DNA from 3 places in the Pseudomonas sp. LBUM1641 genome. Region 3 is predicted to be linked to each of the others. Evidence: riboswitches for the same ligand, from Rfam matches in the RefSeq annotation. Region 3 holds a riboswitch; each other region holds the start of a gene.
The links. Region 3 has a riboswitch for cobalamin ahead of cobO (cob(I)yrinic acid a,c-diamide adenosyltransferase). Riboswitches for the same ligand answer to the same signal wherever they lie in the genome.
Positions count from the first base shown of each region.

Region 1: linked by a shared signal. The riboswitch ahead of ACA046_RS20060 (TonB-dependent receptor plug domain-containing protein) and the one ahead of cobO (cob(I)yrinic acid a,c-diamide adenosyltransferase) in region 3 are both predicted to bind cobalamin.
Region 2: linked by a shared signal. The riboswitch ahead of ACA046_RS18680 (CbtB domain-containing protein) and the one ahead of cobO (cob(I)yrinic acid a,c-diamide adenosyltransferase) in region 3 are both predicted to bind cobalamin.

Region 1 is NZ_CP166815.1:4,353,449-4,357,723, forward strand. It holds gene ACA046_RS20045 (Y-family DNA polymerase) at 1-525, opposite strand, end outside; gene imuA (translesion DNA synthesis-associated protein ImuA) at 533-1,144, opposite strand; gene lexA (transcriptional repressor LexA) at 1,144-1,761, opposite strand; cobalamin riboswitch at 1,863-2,069, shown strand; gene ACA046_RS20060 (TonB-dependent receptor plug domain-containing protein) at 2,164-4,098, shown strand; gene ACA046_RS20065 ((2Fe-2S) ferredoxin domain-containing protein) at 4,110-4,275, shown strand, end outside.
Region 2 is NZ_CP166815.1:4,068,919-4,073,193, forward strand. It holds gene ACA046_RS18670 (winged helix-turn-helix transcriptional regulator) at 1-459, opposite strand, end outside; gene fabF (beta-ketoacyl-ACP synthase II) at 573-1,841, shown strand; cobalamin riboswitch at 1,878-2,093, shown strand; gene ACA046_RS18680 (CbtB domain-containing protein) at 2,189-2,377, shown strand; gene ACA046_RS18685 (CbtA family protein) at 2,389-3,087, shown strand; gene ACA046_RS18690 (cobalamin biosynthesis protein) at 3,084-3,476, shown strand; gene cobM (precorrin-4 C(11)-methyltransferase) at 3,559-4,275, shown strand, end outside.
Region 3 is NZ_CP166815.1:1,741,763-1,746,037, forward strand. It holds gene ACA046_RS08005 (PQQ-dependent sugar dehydrogenase) at 1-1,203, opposite strand, end outside; cobalamin riboswitch at 1,303-1,539, shown strand; gene cobO (cob(I)yrinic acid a,c-diamide adenosyltransferase) at 1,620-2,231, shown strand; gene ACA046_RS08015 (cobyrinic acid a,c-diamide synthase CobB) at 2,228-3,619, shown strand; gene bluB (5,6-dimethylbenzimidazole synthase) at 3,616-4,266, shown strand; gene cbiB (adenosylcobinamide-phosphate synthase CbiB) at 4,263-4,275, shown strand, end outside.

The DNA.
Region 1 (4,275 bases), 2.6 Mb from region 3:
TCGGTCGATGGGGATCGGTGCCAAGGCTTGTTGCAGGCTGTGCTCGTCGGCCACGGCCAGGCAGTCGTAGGCATTCGCCAGAATCCGTGCCGCCGCCGGGTTCGGCGCGGCGACGATGCGATGACGAAACCCGAGGTCGGTCAGTTCCTTGCGCAAGCGCGCTTCGAGCAACGGCCAGGGCCCGAACAGGCCCAGGCTCGACTCGATCTCAAACAGTAACGCCCGTGGGTAATACACGCTGACCTGGGAGCTGAAACGGTAGGCCCAGGCGGCGAGAAATTGCTGCCAGTATTCGATCTGCGCCGGGTCGTATTCGGCGCAGGTAAAAGCCTTGGTCAAGGCATGGGCCGCCGTCAGGGATTGGCCGGGGCGCAGGCCGAGTTTGCGAGCGGCCTCATTGACGGTTTGCAGCACCCGTCGTTGCGGCGTGCCGGCCAACAGGGCCAATGGCTGATCCGGTTCGGGGCGCAGACGCAGCACCCCGTCCAGCGCCAATTGCGGGAAGACAATACACACCCAGCGCATGCCAACCTCAGTGCCCAAGCGCAATGGGCGCGGGATGGGCCAGGCCGCCCCGGCACTTGAGCACCCGCACTTGCGCAGGGCTCGCCTCCACCGCCAGGCGCAAGGCGGCCGGTGACGGGTTGATGGCCTCGCTCAAGGAGCGCCAGGCGAAGGCCAGGGTCTGGCCGGTTTCCGCCGCCACCTGCAAGCGGCGCAAGGCCCGGTCATCGGCCTTGCGCGGCCAGCACAGCACCGCGCCACAACTGCCGGAACGCAGGCATTGCTCCACGGCCCACAGGGCGTCACGTTCATCGGCCTGGATCACGGAAAGCTGGCGCACATCCACCCCGGCGTTTTGCCAGGCGTGGGGGTACGGCGTATAAGGCGGTGCCACCAGCACGATGCGCTCGCCGGCCGCCGACAATCGCGCCAGGGTCGGCCACACCAGTTGCAACTCGCCCACGCCCTCCTTCGCCATCAGGATTTCGCTCAACGCCGCTTCCGGCCAGCCACCGCTGGGCAGCACTGCATCCAGGGCCGCAAGCCCGGTGGGATGGATGCTGGCAGGCGGCGCGGCGGGCCGGCCTTTCCAGACCCGGCCGCCATTGAACAGCGAGTCCAGTGCAACGACGGCGCCCATCAGCCTTGCCTCACCAAACCGCAGAACACCCCTTCGATGGCCAGGTCCTGATCGGGGCGCACCACGATGGGTTGATAAGCGGGGTTGCGCGGCAGCAAGCGCACGCGCTCGCCGACGTGTTCGAAACGCTTGATGGTGACTTCACCGTCCAGGCGCGCCACCACAATCTGCCCGTTCAAGGCCTCGGCGCTGCGGCGTACACCCACCAGGTCGCCATCAAGGATGCCGTCTTCGATCATCGAATCGCCCTGCACCCGCAACAGGTAATCCGGGGTTTTCGCGAACATGGACGGGTCGAGCAGCAGGCGGTTGTGCACTTCAGCGTCGGCGCCGATGGGCAAGCCGGCAGCTACCCGGCCGAGTACCGGGATGTCCAGCAGCTCCGGCCGCGCCGGCTGATTGAGCAGGCGAATGCCGCGCGCCTGGTTGGGGTTGACCTCGATAAAGCCGCCCTCGGTCAGCGCCAGCACATGCTTGCGCGCCACGCTGCGGGAGGCAAAGCCGAACGCCTCGGCGATCTCGGCGAGGCTGGGAGACTGGCCTTGCTGCGCGATACGGTCGCGGATAAAGGTCAGGATGGCGGTACGGCGGGGCGTTAGGTTCGTCATGGAGTACATTTGTACTCCTGTGGGAAATTTCTAGCAATATCCGTCAGTCGCTTCCTATGTGGTCACGGGAAAAGCCCCCGCCAAGTTGACGAACGGTCTTTCGAATGTTCAGATGCCGGCCTGTTTCAGGTGCCTCATGCCGCCGTGCATGGGGTGAAACGGGAAACCGGTGCCGCTCTTTTCGAGCCAGTCCGGTGCTGCCCCCGCAACGGTAGACGCGTGATCCCTTCGACACACCACTGTGGCCTGCGCGCCATGGGAAGGTGAAGGTATCCATACGCGTGAGCCCGGAGACCGGCCTGGAATTCTGTTTGGCAAAATCCTGCGGTGGGCGGGCATGGGCCGGTATTGGCGTGTGCTCGGTGCCTACTCGTGCGTGCTTTTCGCGAAAGATACTTTTCCGAGAAGACTATGATTCGACCTTTCAAGACTCCCGTGCCCGGCCTGTTGTTCGGCTGCCTGTTCAGCCCCCTGCTGCTGGCCGACGACAACACCCTGGAACTCAAGCAACTCAACGTTTCCGCACCGTCGGTGGAGTCCACCACCGTGGCCGACATGGCCCAGTACGGCAGCAAGGTAGAGATCGTCACCCGCGAACAGATTGAGCGCGCCGGCCCCGCCGCCGATGTCTCGCGCGTGATGCAGATGTTCATCCCCGGCCTGTACGTGGCGCCCAAGAATGGCCCGTTCGACTACGGCACCTACTCCCTGTTGGGCGGGCGCAACGACGACACGCTGATCCTGCTGGACGGCGTGCGCCTGAACAACCGCCTGTACGGCGGCCTGTACCTGGACACCCTGCCCGCCAACGCCATTGAGCGTATCGAAGTGCTCAAGGGTGGCCAGAGCCTGCTGTTCGGCACCCAGGCGGTGTCGGGGGTGATCAATATCGTCACCCGAAGCCCGCAAACCCGTGTGGCTTCCGGTGAAGTGAACCTGGGCGCCGACACCTTCGGCGGCACCACCGGCGATGCCCGGGTCGAGAAGATTTTCAACAACGGGTTTGGCGACCTCGGCTTGCTGGCCTACGTCAGCCGCAACGTCTCCGAGGGCTACCAGCCGTTTCGCAACCGCGACATGAAAAACGTCACCGACAAAAAGCGCTCCTACGAAGTCACTACCTTCGGCACCAAGGCGATCCAGTCGTTTGGCGATGACACGCGCCTGGAACTGTTTTACCAATACGCCGACGCCAACCTCGATTTCGCCCGCCCTGTGGACAACCACAAGACCACCAACGACCGCGTGCAGCAGATCGCCACGGCGACCTTTGAGCAAACCTTCAACGACCGCCTGAGCTACTTCGTCAAAGGGCATATCAACGATTGGGACACGCGCTATACCCGCCTCAACAATGTCGAAGGCGGCGGCACCAAGGTCATCAACCACAACGACTACTGGGGCTTCACCGACTGGGGTGTGCAGGCCGAAGGCAAGGCCGTGTTGCCCGGTGAGCATGTGCTGGTATTCGGTTCCGACAACCAGTGGTTCAAGGGCCAGGACGATGTATTGATCATCGATGACAACAAGGCCCAGGCCCACGCGCTGTACACCCAACTGCGCCCGAATATCGAAGCCCTGCCGAACTGGCACCCGAGCATCGGTGTACGTCACGAAGCCATGAGCGGCGGTGACAGCGCCACCGTCGGCATGCTCACTTCGCTTTATGACCTCAACGACAACTGGGCCCTGCGCGGCCAATACGGCACCGCCTACAAACTGCCGAATGCCGAGCAACTGTTCGTCAACGAAGACGATGAGAAAGGCAACCGCAACCTCAAGCCGGAGAAGAGCCGCAACGCCGAACTGGGCCTCGACTACAAGGGCAGTCTGCTGGCGCGGGACTTCAGCGCCAGCGTGACGCTGTTCAAACGCAAGATCACCGACCTGATCACCCAGGACGATATCCAGTGGGTCAACGGCCAGGGGCAGATCCAGATGCGCGGTTTCGAGGCCGACGCCAAGCTGCAACTCAACGAACAATGGAGCGTGCAAGCCGACATGACACGCAACCTCACCGAGTCCCGCGCCGGTGTCACCCTCAACGATATTCCCGGCTTCTTCGCCCGCTCGCGGGTCGGCTATGAATCGGTGGACCGCCTGTGGGGCGTCGGTACCGCCGTGCGTTACATCGGCGATATCGTCAGCTCGAAAAAGGTCGAGTACGGTAACTACACCGTGGTGGATGCCGACGCCTATCGCTATCTCGACAACGCCCACCAACACCGGGTCAGCCTGCTGGTAGAGAACCTGTTCGACCGCGACTACGTCACCAGCCGCGCCAGCAACGTCGACAACCTCGGGCGGCCGTTCACCTCCGAAGTACGCTACACGTATCGCTTCTGATGAGTACGCCCGTGGAAACTCATCCGGACTGGTCCCGTGTGCCTGACCACGCCCGCCACGTGTTCCTGTGCACCGGACCGCGCTGCACCCAGCGTGGCGCGCTGCAATTATGGAAAACCCTGCGCCGCCACCTGCGGGAACACGACCGCATCGAAAAGCCTGGCGGCGTGCTGCTGA
Region 2 (4,275 bases), 2.3 Mb from region 3:
CTCCAGCATGCCGTCGCTGGCGGCAGGCCCAGCTTGAACGCTGCACTGCTCGACGGACACGCGCGCGCCGTCGGCATCCACCACCGCCACTTCCACCGGGCGCCGGGTTTTGCGGTCGACCAACTGCAGGCTTTCACCTTCGGTAGCGAAGTGGCGATTGCCCCAGCCGATGAACGCCATGATCACTACCCGGAAATCCTCGCCGACCGGCGTCGGCACGTACTCGAAACGTGGCGGCCGCTCGCTGTATTGGCGGCGCTCCAGCAGCCCCGCTTCCACCAGGCTGTTGAGCCGGCGCGTGAGCATGTTCGGGGCAATCTCCAGGCTTTGGGAGAACTCGTCAAAGCGCCGCAAGCCTTGCAGCGCGTCGCGCATGATCAGGATGCTCCACCACTCGCCTACCCTTTCCACTCCACGGGCTACCGGGCATTCGGCGTTCACCAGCGACTTACGTTGCATTGCAGTTCCTCTGTGGGGCGGCCCCGGAAATTTAAGCTATCGAATGTTACTTTCATAATGATAGCTTCGTCCATGCAGTGCTACCAACCTGAAATTTGCGGAGCTAAGCGATCATGAGTAAGCGAATTGTTGTGACCGGCATGGGCGCAGTGACCCCGCTGGGAACCGGCGTGGAACAGACCTGGAAACGTTTGTTGGCAGGTGAATCCGGGATCCGCAGGCTGCCCGAGGCATTGGTCGGCGACCTGGCAATCAGCATCGGCGGCCAGGTGTTGGACCGCAACCAGGACCCTGAAGCCGGCTTTGACCCGGACACTGTCATCCCGGCGAAAGAACAGCGCAAGATGGACCGATTTATCGTGTTTGCCCTGGCCGCCGCCCAGGAAGCCCTGGCGCAGGCCGGCTGGCGTCCGCAAACGGCAGCGCAGCAGGAACGTACCGCGACCATTATCGCTTCCGGCGTGGGGGGGTTCCCGGCGATTGCAGAAGCCGTGCGCACCGCTGACAGCAAAGGGCCACGGCGCCTGTCGCCGTTCACGATTCCGTCATTCCTCGGCAATATGGCGGCCGGGCATGTGTCGATCCAGCATCAACTGAAAGGCCCGCTGGGCTCGCCTGTCACCGCGTGCGCCGCCGGCGTACAGGCCATTGGTGATGCCGCTCGGATGATCCGCGCTGGCGAAATCGACATCGCCGTGTGTGGCGGCGCTGAAGCCTGCATCCACCGGGTCAGCCTCGGCGGTTTCGCGGCGGCGCGTGCGCTGTCCAGCGATTACAACGACACGCCGGCACTGGCTTCGCGCCCGTTCGATCAAGGCCGCGATGGGTTTGTGATGGGCGAAGGTGCCGGGCTGTTGGTCATCGAGGAGCTGGAACATGCGCTGGCTCGCGGCGCCACGCCCATCGCGGAACTGGTGGGCTATGGCACCAGTGCTGATGCGTATCACATGACATCGGGACCGGAAGATGGCTCAGGTGCGCGCCGGGCGATGGAGATCGCGATTGCGCAAGCAGGGATCAGCGCCGCACAGATCCAGCACTTGAACGCCCATGCCACGTCGACCCCCGTAGGTGACAACGGCGAGCTGGCGGCGATCAATACGCTGTTCGGTGCAAATGCCAGCGTCGCGATCAGCGCCACCAAGTCGGCGACCGGCCATCTGTTGGGCGCCGCGGGCGGGATCGAGGCGATCTTCACTGTGCTCGCCCTGCGCGACCAGATTGCCCCGGCCACCCTCAACCTGGACAACCCGGACCCCGCTGCCGAAGGGCTGGATATGGTCCGAGGCCAAGCCCGGCCGTTACCGATTGAATACGCGATATCCAATGGATTTGGCTTTGGTGGCGTGAATGCCAGTGTGTTGTTCAAACGCTGGGGTTAACGCGGCGATTTGACGCCCATCGCCCGCCCATGCTCTCCTACACATCTTGTTTCGGGTGCCCTTCACAGGGTGAAACGGGAAACCGGTGAGTCATGTTCCTTTACTCAAGGGCGTGACGAGTCCGGTGCTGCCCCCGCAACGGTAAGCGAGTGAAGCGTCAAATCCACTGTGCCTCCAGGGCATGGGAAGGTGATGCTTTCAAGGCCCAGGCCCCTCGCAAGCCCGGAGACCGGCCCGAAAAAATCAGATAACAAACCCGCGGTGGGCGGGCGCTGTTCAGAACCCTGCGTGCCTGGCTCGCGGGGTTTTCATGCGCTCGTGCACCCTGAACCCTGAAGGGACGCGCCATGTCGATCATCAGCAGCACCGCCTCTACCGCCAGCACCACTGCCACCCTGAGCCAACGCCTGACCGCCGCCATCGGCGCGTCGATCCTCGGCGCGTGCCTGGTGTATTTCGCCGGTTTCTCGCACATCGAAGCGGTGCACAACGCCGCCCACGATACCCGCCACAGCGCCGCGTTCCCGTGCCACTGAGACCTGCCGACATGATCAAGCGTATTGCCAAAACCGCAGGTTTCACCGGTCTTCTGGCCGCCTTGCTGCTGACCTTGCTGCAAAGCTTCTGGGTTGCCCCACTGATTCTGCAGGCGGAAACCTTCGAAAAGGCCCCCGTGGCCACCGAAGTGCATGAGCATACCGGCGCTGCGGCCCACAGCCACGACGCCGAAGCCTGGGAGCCGGAAGATGGCTGGCAGCGTGTGCTGTCGACCACGGGCGGTAACCTGGTGGTTGCCGTGGGTTTTGCCCTGATGCTTGCCGGCCTGTACACCTTGCGTGCACCGACCCGCACGGCCCAAGGCCTGCTGTGGGGCCTGGCCGGTTACGCCACCTTTGTGTTGGCGCCGACCCTGGGCTTGCCGCCTGAATTGCCGGGCACTGCGGCTGCAGACCTGGCGCAACGGCAAATCTGGTGGATCGGCACCGCCGGCTCCACCGCTGCCGGTATCGCGCTGATCGTATTCGGTCGCAACTGGCTGCTGAAAGTCCTGGGCGTGGCGATCCTGGCGGTGCCTCATGTGATTGGCGCACCACAGCCGGAAGTCCACTCGATGCTGGCGCCGGAAGCCCTGGAAGCTCAGTTCAAGATTGCCTCGCAGTTGACCAACGTTGCCTTCTGGCTGGCGCTGGGGCTGATCAGTGCCTGGTTGTTTCGCCGTAACCGTGATGGTCAGTATTCGGCATGATCCTGGCGGTTGGCCTGGGGTGCCAGCGGGGGTGTTCTGTCGACGCCCTGCTTGACCTGTTCAATGCCGCCCTCGCCGAGGGTGGCATTGAGCGCCAGCGCATCACTGCGCTGGCCAGTATTGATCGCAAAGAGGATGAGCCGGGGCTGCTGGAATTGGCCCTGGCGCTGAAGCTGCCGCTGACGTTTTTCAGTGCGGGGCAACTGGTGTCTTATGAAGGTCAATTGAGCCATAAATCAGAAACTGTTTTTGCGCACACCGGCTGCTATGGCATCGCTGAAAGTGCCGCCTTGGCCCTGGCAGAACACCTGTCCCAACGCCCTGCTACTCTGCTGATCGCCCGCAAAAAAACCGCCCAGGCCACCTTTGCATTGGCTTGCGCCGGCTGAATTCCCGATAATCGTCAGCTTTGATCATGAGCAATCTTCATCTGGAGGGCTGCTCGCGTGCTTTTTTCACAGGAATGAATCCATGACTGTCTTTTTCATCGGCGCCGGTCCAGGTGACCCGGAACTGATCACCGTCAAGGGGCAGCGGCTGATTCGCAGTTGCCCGGTGATCATCTATGCGGGTTCGCTGGTGCCAGCGGCGGTGCTTGAGGGGCATCAGGCGGAGCTGGTGGTTAACAGTGCGGAGCTGCATCTGGAGCAGATCATTGGGTTGATCAAGACGGCCCATGAGAAAGGCCAGGATGTGGCGCGGGTGCATTCCGGGGATCCGAGTTTGTACGGGGCGATTGGGGAGCAGATTCGGCTGTTGCGGGAGCTGGGGATTGGGTTTCAGATCATTCCCGGGGTTACGGCGGTGGCGGCGTGTGCGGCGTTGTTGGAGGCTGAGCTGACGTTGCCGGACATCGCGCAGAGTGTGATTTTGACGCGGTATGCGGATAAGACGGCGATGCCTGAGGGTGAGGCGTTCAGTAGTTTGGCGCAGCATGGGACGACCATGGCGATTCATCTGGGGGTGAATCATCTGGAGAAGATCGTGGCTGAGTTGGTGCCTCACTATGGGGAGGATTGTCCGATTGCGGTGGTGCATCGGGCGACCTGGCCGGATCAGGATTGGGCCATTGGTACGCTGGCGGATATTGCCGGGAAAGTGGCGGCCAAGGGGTTTCGGCGTACGGCGTTGATTGTGGTGGGTCGGGTTTTGGCCAGTGACAGTTTTAGTGAGTCGTCGTTGTATCGC
Region 3 (4,275 bases):
GCTGTTGAGGAACCCGGTCAGCACATCCACCGGCTGGCCTTTGGGCTTGCCGGCCTCAAACGGCACAAAGATGACCTTGTAGCCACTGTGAGGCTTGCGGTTCCACGAACCATGTTGGCCGATAAACGCGCCATTGCTGAATTGAGCGGGTAACTTGCTGCCGTCGGCAAAGGTCAGCCCGAGCGAGGCGGTGTGCGGGCCTACTGCATAATCCGGTGCAATCGCCTTGGCCACCAAGTCCAGGTTCTGCGGTGTGACCCGCACATCCACGTGCTGCCCGTAGTAACTGAATGGCCAACCGTAGAAGGCGCCATCCTTGACCGAGGTGATGTAGTCCGGCACCAAATCGCTGCCGATTTCATCGCGCTCGTTGACCGCCGTCCATAGCGCGCCGCTTTGCGGCTCCCAGGCCATGCCGTTGGGGTTGCGCAGGCCGGAGGCGAAGATGCGGTGCTGGCCGGTGGCGCGGTCTACTTCCCAGATCGCGGCCCGGCCTTGTTCGGCTTCCAGGCCGTTTTCCCCGACGTTGCTGTTGGAGCCCACGCTGACGTACAGCTTGCTGCCGTCTTTGCTGGCGATCACGTTCTTGGTCCAGTGATGGTTAATGCTGCCGCCCGGTAAGTCGGTGACGGTGGTGCCGGCGTCCTTGATCGAGGTTTCCCCTGGCTGATAAGGGAAGCGCAGTAATTTGTCTGAATCGGCGACATACAGGTCGTTGCCCACCAGGGTCATGCCGAACGGCGAGTTCAGGTTCTCCAGGAACACCGTGCGGGTTTCGGCCACACCGTCGTGGTCGGCGTCCCGCAACAGGGTGATGCGGTTCGGGCTCGGCACGCCGGCCCCGGCACGCCCCATGACTTTCTCCATCACCCAGCCACGAATGCCCTTGGCATCATCCGGCTTGGGCGGCGCGTTGGTTTCCGCCACCAGCACGTCGCCATTGGGCAGCACGTACAGCCAGCGCGGGTGATCCAGGCCTTCGGCAAACGCTGCCACCTGAGTACCCGCCGCGGGAGTCGGCTTGGCGCCTTCGGGCCAGCCGATGGCCGTGGCGATATTCACCGTGGGGATCAGGGTTTTATTCGGCTCGGGTAGTTTGGGCGAGGGCCCGGTGCCGTCGGACACCTGAAGGGTAGAGCTTTCACCACAGGCGGCAAGGGTGCCGGCGACCATGATCAGTAGGGCAAGTCGGGTCTTGTGCATGGTTTTCTCCTTAATACCTGTAGTGGTAGAGGCGCACAGCGGCCCGATGGTTCACGCGCATGTCCGGCTTTAATTGACGCTCCACCCCCAACCCACTAACCTTCGCGGCTTGTTTCAGGTGCTCTGTGGCGTACGCGCCGACTGAGTGAAACAGGGGAGCCGGTGAGTGAGCGCATTTTTCTACAGTGCCGCCACGATCCCGGCGCTGCCCCCGCAACGGTAAATGAGTCAAGACGGTGCCTTAAGCCACTGTATCGCCCGCGATATGGGAAGGCGCACCCTCGGCATCCAATGCCACTCATGAGCCCGGAGACCGGCCTGATCCATCCAACAGCATCACGGTGGGCGATGCTTGGCTGTCTGTATGTGTCTTTTTCCTGCCCGCCGTTTTTGTCCAGCGCCAACGGAGAGCTGCCATGACTGAATCCCCCGATCGTGACGAACGCCACCTGGCGCGCATGCTGCGCAAAAAAGCCGTGATTGATGAGCGCATTGCCAATTCACCGAACGAGTGCGGGTTGCTGCTGGTGCTCACCGGCAATGGCAAGGGCAAGAGCAGCTCCGCTTTCGGCATGCTGGCCCGGGCCATGGGCCACGGCATGCAGTGCGGTGTGGTGCAGTTCATCAAGGGCCGCAACAGCACCGGTGAAGAAATGTTCTTCCGGCGTTTCCCCGAGCAGGTGCGCTTCCACGTGATGGGCGAAGGTTTTACCTGGGAAACCCAGGACCGTGCGCGCGACATCGTGGCCGCCGAAGCCGCCTGGGCGGTCTCCCGGGAAATGCTGCAGAACCCGGCCATTGGCCTGGTGGTGCTGGACGAGCTGAACATCGCCCTCAAGCACGGCTACCTCGACCTGGACCAGGTGCTCAGCGACCTGCAGGCCCGCCCGCCCATGCAGCACGTGCTGGTGACCGGCCGTGGCGCCAAACCCGAATTGATCGAAATGGCCGACACCGTGACTGAAATGGGCATGCTCAAGCACGCCTTCCAGGCCGGTATCAAGGCGCAGAAAGGCATCGAACTTTGAATCAGCCCCGTCACTGTCCTGCTGTCCTGATCGCCGCACCGGCGTCCGGCCAGGGCAAAACCACCGTCACCGCCGCGCTGGCCCGTTTGCACCGCAACCTGGGGCGCAAGGTGCGGGTGTTCAAATGCGGCCCGGACTTTCTCGACCCGATGATCCACGAGCGCGCCAGTGGTGCGCCGGTCTATCAATTGGACATGTGGATGGTGGGCGAGCAGGAAAGTCGCCGGTTGCTGTGGGAAGCGGCGGGGGAAGCCGACCTGATCCTGATCGAAGGCGTGATGGGCCTGTTCGACGGCACGCCGTCCAGCGCCGACCTGGCGCGGCACTTTGGCGTGCCGGTACTGGCGGTGATCGACGGCACGGCCATGGCCCAGACCTTCGGCGCCCTGGCATTGGGCCTGGCGCGCTACCAGCCGGACCTGCCGTTTGCCGGCGTGCTGGCCAACCGTGTTGGTACGCTGCGCCATGCGCAATTGCTCGAAGGCAGCCTTACCGAAGGCCTGCGCTGGTATGGCGCGCTGTCCCGGGAAACCGGCATCGAGTTGCCCAGCCGCCACCTTGGCCTGGTGCAGGCCAGCGAACTGAACGACCTTGATCTGCGCCTCGACGCCGCCGCCCAAGCCTTGGGCAGCAGTTGCGAGGTAGCGCTGCCACCGCCGGTGGAATTCGCCGCACCCGAGGTGATCGAGACCCAACCGTTGCTGGCCGGCGTGCGCATTGCCGTGGCCCGCGACGAAGCCTTCGCCTTTACCTACGGCGCGAGCCTCGACCTGCTGCGGGCGATGGGCGCCGAACTGTGCTTCTTCTCGCCTATTCGTGACCGCGTGTTGCCCGAAGCCGACAGCCTCTACCTGCCGGGCGGTTACCCGGAACTGCATCACCAGGCGCTGTCGGAAAATACCCCGATGCTGGACGCCATTCGCGCCCATCACGCTGCCGGCAAGCCGCTGCTGGCCGAATGCGGTGGCATGCTCTATCTGCTGGACTCGCTCACCGATGTCGACGGCACCCGTGCCGAACTGGTGGGCCTGCTCCAGGGTGATGCCGTGATGCAGAAACGTCTGGCGGCACTGGCCCTGCAAAATGTCGAACTGCCCGAAGGCCTGCTGCGTGGCCACACTTATCATCACTCGTTGACCAGCACCGAATGGCAGCCGATTGCCCGCGGCCTGAGCCCGAATGGCGGGCGCGGCGCCGAGGCGGTTTATCGTCAGGGCCGGATGACGGCTTCCTACGTGCACTTTTACTTCCCGTCCAACCCGACAGCGGTGGCTGCCCTGTTTGCGCCAAGCCTTGAGACCGCCATCGCAGGCAAGCCAGCTCCCACAGTTGACCGAGTTGAAACGCAATCTACTGTGGGAGCGGGCTTGCCCGCGATGAGGCCATGACTGACAACGCCTTTCCGGAAGCCGACCGCGAAGCCGTCTACCGCGCCATCGCCGAACGCCGCGACATGCGCCACTTCAGCGGCGGCACCGTCGCACCTGAATTGCTCCACCGCCTGCTGCAAGCCGCCCACCAGGCGCCGAGCGTCGGCTTGATGCAGCCCTGGCGTTTTATCCGCATCAGCGACCGCAACCTGCGCGGCCAGATCCAGCAGTTGGTGGAAGAAGAACGCGTACGCACCGCCGAAGCCCTCGGCGAGCGCTCCGACCAGTTCATGAAGCTCAAGGTCGAAGGCATCAACGACTGCGCCGAAGTACTGGTGGCGGCGTTGATGGACGATCGCGAACGGCATATTTTCGGGCGCCGCACCTTGCCGGAAATGGACATGGCCTCGTTGTCCTGCGCGATCCAGAATCTATGGCTGGCAGCCCGCGTCGAAGGGCTGGGCATGGGCTGGGTCTCGCTGTTCGAGCCCCAGGCCCTGGCCGACCTGCTGGGCCTGCCGCCCGGCGCCAAGCCGTTGGCGGTGTTGTGCCTGGGCCCGGTGACCGAGTTCTACCCGGCACCGATGTTGCAGCTCGAAGGCTGGACCGAACCACGGCCACTGAGTGACATGTTGTATGAGAATGTTTGGGGAGTGAGTCAATGAGTGTGGCCT